Regions from separate parts of the Lysinibacillus sp. NPDC056959 genome, predicted to be linked through region 1. Evidence: riboswitches for the same ligand, from Rfam matches in the RefSeq annotation. Region 1 holds a riboswitch; the other holds the start of a gene.

Region 1 (3,207 bases):
TTATCATGGAAACAGGAGCAGATTCTATAGTAGCGCGTCATAAAGGTGTTATGGAGTTAGTAGAAGAACTTAATTTTGAACAAAATCTTGTGTATAACGAAACGGGTGTTTCGTATATTTACACAAATAATGAGCTACATGCTATCCCAGCAGATTCAACGTTTGGTATTCCTATGAGCTTACAATCTCTAGAGGAAAGCACGCTTGTATCAGAGAAAGGTAAAAAAGAAGCAATAAAGGATTTAACCATGCCAAATGAAGAGTTTACAAAGGAAAGTTCGATTGGGGAATTTTTAACGTACTATTTAGGTGAGGAGCTTGTTCAAAACCAAATAGCGCCCGTACTTGCAGGTGTATACTCGGGAGATTTAAATCAACTTTCAATTGCTTCCACTTTACCGTATTTAATCGATTACAAAAACGATTACGGTAGTATTATTAAAGGCTTTGATGCAAACAGGGAACAATTTTTGAAAGCTGCCAATAAAAAATTTATTTCATTTAAAAATGGTTTATCGTCATTAATTGATCGACTTGAAGAAACATTAACGGATGTAGAAATTATAAAAGGGATTGCCACTATAAGTGTTAAAAAGCAGGAGAATCAGTACTCCGTTACATTAGCAAACGGTAAAATAATTGAAGCAAATCATGTTGTCATGGCACTGCCAAATGAAGCGGTACAAAGCTTATTGCAGGATGAATCTTTGAACGGCTATTTTGAACAATTCAATACTGCATCCGCCATTACGATTTACTTAGGGTTTGATGTACCAGATAATAGATTACCCGCGGATGGAACAGGCTATATTGTGTCACATAATTCAGATGTTATTTGTAATGCAGCAACATGGACAAGTCGCAAGTGGAAACACACGTCAGCAGAAGGAAAATTACTTGTACGACTTTTTTATAAGAGCATTAACCCTGAGTATGAGAGATTGCGTTTGATGTCAGATGAAGAGTTAGCAGCGGTTGCTCTAGAGGATGTAAGAAAAAGCTTGGGGATTGGGGAAACACCAACAATTGTGGACGTGACAAAATGGATCGACCAAATGCCAAAGTATGATTTGGCACATCGTGAAGCGTTGCAAGGTCTCGTACAAGAGCTTGAGAAAAACTATCCGAATTTATCAATAGCGGGTTGCTCTTATTTCGGAGTGGGCATAGGTGCGTGTATTCAAAATGGTAAAAAAATTGGTGAGAAGCTTGCTGAAAAACTATCGTAATTGTTTGATTTAAATCAAAATATGGTATTTTTCGTGAGATTTTACCTCTGTTCTGTGAAATAGTCTTGACTCAATCGTTCGTAAACGATATGATTCTTTTAATTATTTAAAAAATTCATACAACATTCTTATCAAGAGAAGCTGAGGGACTGGCCCTATGAAGCTTCAGCAACCAACTTATTGTCAGGTGCTAAATCCAGAGGACCGTAGTGTCGAAGATGAGAAGGAAAAACAATGACGAAACGTTAAAGCCTTCTTTTTATGTAAAAGAAGGCTTTTTGCATTTTAATTTTTACAAATAAAGGAAGAGAGGCTAGTTTTATGGGATTGCTTGAAAGGTTAAAAACGCATGTTCTTACAGCAGATGGTGCAATTGGTACAGTTTTATATGGCTATGGCTTGGAGTATTGCCACGAGGAAATGAATATACAAAGACCTGAATTAATTGAAAAGATTCATAGAGAGTATATAGCGGCAGGTGCCGATATTATTCAAACGAACACTTACGGAGCTAATGCCATAAAATTAGCCCGCTATGGATTAGAATCTCGTGTGCAGCAGTTTAATGAAGCTGCTATAACGATTGCAAAACGAGCAGCGGCAGATGGTGGACAATTTGTCTTAGGTACTATTGGGGGAATCCGTGGTATTCGAAAAAGCGACGCAACGTTAAAGGAAATTTTAGCAACAGTTAATGAGCAGGCAACTGTTTTACTTGCAGGAAATCCAGATGGCCTTTTACTTGAGACATATTATGATTTTGAAGAGTTAACAGCGACTTTAGCAATGCTACGAGCTAAAACGAAATTACCGATTATTGCTCAAGTTTCTATGCACGAACCAGGAATTTTACAAAATGGAATGAGCTTAAATAACGCTTTACATGAACTTGAAGCGCTAGGTGCTGATCTCGTAGGTGTTAACTGTCGCTTAGGTCCTCACCATACAATACAAGCATTTGAAGGTGTGGAGCTTCCTAAGAAAGCATTTATGTCAGCGTATCCGAATGCTTCTCTTCTTGATGTAGAGGATGGCCGTGTCGTTTATGAGTCGGAGGCAGATTATTTTGGTCGAGCAGCTGTAGAGCTTCGTGATCAGGGGGTACGTTTAATTGGTGGTTGCTGTGGTACGACACCAAAGCATATTGCTGCAGCGAAAAAGTACTTAGAGGAGTTATCTCCAATCGAAGAAAAGTATGCAAAGCCAGAAAAAGTAGAGATTGTCCGTGAGGCTGAGCCAGCAAATTACGAACCATTACATGTAAAAGTAAAACGTGAACGCTCAGTTATAGTGGAATTAGATACACCAAGACATTTAGAAATTGAAGGCTTTATTGCGGGAGCAAGAAAAATATATGAGGCGGGCGCAGATGTAGTCATGATGGCAGATAATTCACTTGCTTCTCCAAGGATTAGTAATGTCGCAATGGGTGCCTTACTGAAAGAAACACACGGGGTACGACCGTTAACTCATATAACATGCCGAGATCGTAATTTAATTGGACTTCAATCACATTTAATGGGATTAAATGCACTAGGTATTCACGATATTTTAGCAGTGACTGGAGATCCGACGAAGGTGGGCGATTTCCCAGGGGCCACAAGCGTTTATGACGTATCTTCAATGGAGCTAATCCAATTAATAAAACAGTTAAATGAAGGTGTATCGTTCTCGGGGAAACCACTTCGTAAAAAGGCGAATTTCTCTGTAGCGGCTGCCTTTAATCCTAATGTACGTGTACTAGATCGCGCGGTATCTCGATTAGAGAAGAAAATTGAATATGGGGCAGATTATTTTATTTCGCAGCCTGTTTATACAAAGGGAAAAATCGTGGAAATATACGAGGCGACAAAGCATTTAGAAACACCAATTTATATTGGCATTATGCCAGTAACGAGCTATAAAAGTGCGGAGTTTTTACATCATGAAGTGCCAGGCATCAAACTATCCGATGATGTGTTAGCCCGTATGAAGGCAT
Region 2 (3,207 bases), on a different contig from region 1:
GCGTCCCGCAAAAGTTGTAAGAGAATTAAATGATGAAGATAAAGAAGATATGGAACGCATCATACATGAATATGTAGAAAAAGGCCAATACTATAAATCTCTTCAACCAAAGAATAAATAGTTATTTCAACTAAATCAAAGCAGCTCCACGTTGCTTAGACAACCGATCCCCACGTGATTATATATGGCGCTTATTTTTTTGATCAATTATGCCTCGGCATAATTGCGTCCGGAATCGGCTTTGTGCTTAGGCCTGCGTGAGGGCCGACACGATGTCGGTCATTTCGGTAATGCCACAGGACATGGCCCTTTTACCGATGTAGGTCAGTTAGTCGTTATCGCATGAATGCGATGGTTTTAGGCTAACATCCCCTAAGCACTCCTTTCTGATTCCGTGACATCCACCGGGGGCTTTAACTTCTTTCAGCGGGTGTTTAGACACCCGCTGAAAGAAGTTAAAAACAACGAAAGGGGCAATAGCATGTTAAGCCCCTTTCTGTAATAGTATCTTAAAATATTTGTCCAACCACTTTATTACTTTAGCTGAATAGTTTATAAACCTGCTTTTTCTTTTAATGCGTCTGCTTTGTCCGTTTGTTCCCAAGGTACATTTAAGTCTGTACGACCGAAGTGACCATATGCTGCAGTTTGCTTATAAATTGGGCGACGAAGGTTAAGCATTTTAATAATCCCTGCTGGGCGTAGGTCAAATAGCTCGCGTACCCATTTTACAATTTCACTTTCCGTAACTTTTCCTGTCCCGAATGTATCAACAGCAATAGATACAGGTTGAGCAACACCAATCGCATAAGCTAGTTGTACTTCAGCTCGATCTGCTAAACCAGCTGCTACGATATTTTTTGCCACATAGCGGGCTGCATATGCCGCTGAACGGTCTACCTTAGTTGCATCCTTACCAGAGAAAGCACCACCACCATGACGGGCATAGCCACCGTATGTATCAACGATGATTTTACGTCCAGTTAGGCCAGCATCTCCTTTTGGACCACCAATTACGAATCGGCCAGTTGGGTTGATGAAATATTTAGTCTCGGCATCTAATAATTCACTCGGAACAACTGGAGCAATAACGAATTCTTTTAAGTCTGCTTGAATTTGCTCAAGTGTAGCTTCTTCGTCATGCTGTGTAGAAATGACAATCGTATCAACTCGCACTGGTACATTGTTTTCATCATACTCAATTGTTACTTGTGTTTTTCCGTCTGGACGTAAATAACCTAGTTCACCAGATTTACGTACTTCCGTTAAACGACGAGCCAATTTATGCGCTAAACTAATTGGTAACGGCATAAGCTCTGGTGTTTCGTTACATGCATAACCGAACATTAAGCCTTGGTCACCTGCGCCAATTGCTTCAATGTCAGCGTCTGTCATAGAGCCTTCACGTGCCTCTAATGCTTGGTCAACACCTTGAGCAATATCAGGTGATTGTTCACCAATAGCAACAAGTACTGCTAGATTTTCAGCATCAAAGCCATATTTCCCACGTGTATAACCGATTTCTGCTACAGTATCACGAACGATACCTTTAATGTCTACATAAGTAGACGTAGTAATTTCTCCTGCTACTAATACTAAACCAGTAGTTACTGTTGTTTCACACGCTACACGTGCGTTTGGATCTTCTGCTAAAATAGCATCTAAAATGGCATCCGAGATTTGATCACAAATTTTGTCTGGATGTCCTTCTGTTACACTTTCTGATGTAAACAGTCGACGTTTTGTCATTTGGTTTTCCTCCAATTACTTTTACAAATAATATTTGCGAATTAATACGGTACTCATTACCCATGTCAAGCCCGCTCCTATAGATTGAACTCTAAAGCAGTTGTTGCTGTCGCTACGTTTACACTACGTTTCCGCACAAAAAACAACTACTGCTTTTAACACGAGGTTTTCGAAAGATCCGTCATTATAATAAGGAAAGGACTATATACTTACCTTTACATTCGTTTTTAACAATAAAAAAATCCTTTTCTCACGCTTACTTAACATGAGGAAAGGAATAATGACTTCGTAACCTTTCACTCTTATCGTTCAAGGGGTTTCCCTTGCATCAGGTTGGCACCAGCGCATGTCGTGAAATAGTTCATGCAGGTTGCCGGGTTTCACAGGGCCTGACCCTCCACCAGCTCGGGATAAGAGTATCCGTTCAATATCTCATAATACGGAAAAGGTCGAACGTTGTCAAATATTTTTAACTTCTTTCAGCGAGTGCCCAAACACCCGCTAAAATAGGGAAACTCAGTGTAAGAACGCCACGTCCTGTAGCATTACCGAAAGCGAAAATCATGTCGGCTCTCGTGCTGTCGCAAAGACAAAAACACATTGCTGTCACTACGTTAACACTGCGCTTTCGCAAAATAACGTCTCCAGGCATAAGCACAAAACCGATTCCGGACGCTTTGTTTATCTATAGCGAAAGCAAAGCGTTAGCTACAGTTATACCATTATTATGAAACTCATTTGTATTATCCTGTAAATTCAAACAAAATAATCCCTACTCTCCACCTCACATCATGTGTTAACATATGTGTAACCCTTTACAGCACATTTTGTAGTGAAAGCAAAGCGTCAGCTACGGAACATGTGGTGGATGAAAATGATTGTAGCCCCTTTTCAATTGAAGACAAGCTCCAACTAATAAAAACAAGCTGAAAACTTCACATCCTGTGCGAACCTCATATAAGCCAAAAGCTTCTAGAACACAATTTTGCTGTGTCGAAAGTGATTGACTGATCACTTATAATAGATAGGGTAAAAAGCATTATCAAAACGAATCAATTTACTTTTTGTCGTTTTCTTGAAAAGTAATAAAATCTGAAAAATAATTTCTGAATTAGTATAGATTATTTAAGCAATTGTGTTATACTATTTTTGAAATTAAGAAAATCTCCCTCAGACTCAAGGGAATACTATAAAAAAGGATGGTATTTAATCGATGAATTCAGTAGAAATTGCAAACGAACTGAAGGAATTATTAAGCGGCAGTAACATTAATGTTCAACTTTCAGTACCACAATTAGCTGAAAAAGCTACTTCTCGTGGTGAAGCTATGTTAACAGTAGATGGCGCAGTTCGTGCAGAAACTGGCAAATACACTGGTCGTTCACCTAAAGATAAATATACGGTAGAAGAAGAGAGCACAAAAGATAAAATTGACTGGGGAAAAGTTAACCGACCAAT

Evidence for each region. A riboswitch is a leader RNA that binds a small molecule or an ion and turns the genes downstream of it on or off. The one in region 1 is predicted to bind S-adenosylmethionine.
Region 2: another riboswitch for S-adenosylmethionine. It lies ahead of metK (methionine adenosyltransferase); the one in region 1 lies ahead of ACFTQ7_RS19200 (bifunctional homocysteine S-methyltransferase/methylenetetrahydrofolate reductase).

The regions. Positions count from the first base shown of each region.
Region 1 covers NZ_JBHURE010000021.1:37,536-40,742, reverse strand. Annotated here, with positions in the region: gene ACFTQ7_RS19205 (protoporphyrinogen oxidase) at 1-1,229, shown strand, start outside; SAM riboswitch class I at 1,355-1,454, shown strand; gene ACFTQ7_RS19200 (bifunctional homocysteine S-methyltransferase/methylenetetrahydrofolate reductase) at 1,551-3,207, shown strand, end outside.
Region 2 covers NZ_JBHURE010000020.1:62,092-65,298, forward strand. Annotated here, with positions in the region: gene ACFTQ7_RS18905 (gamma carbonic anhydrase) at 1-121, shown strand, start outside; gene metK (methionine adenosyltransferase) at 553-1,749, opposite strand; SAM riboswitch class I at 2,049-2,166, opposite strand; gene pckA (phosphoenolpyruvate carboxykinase (ATP)) at 2,963-3,207, shown strand, end outside.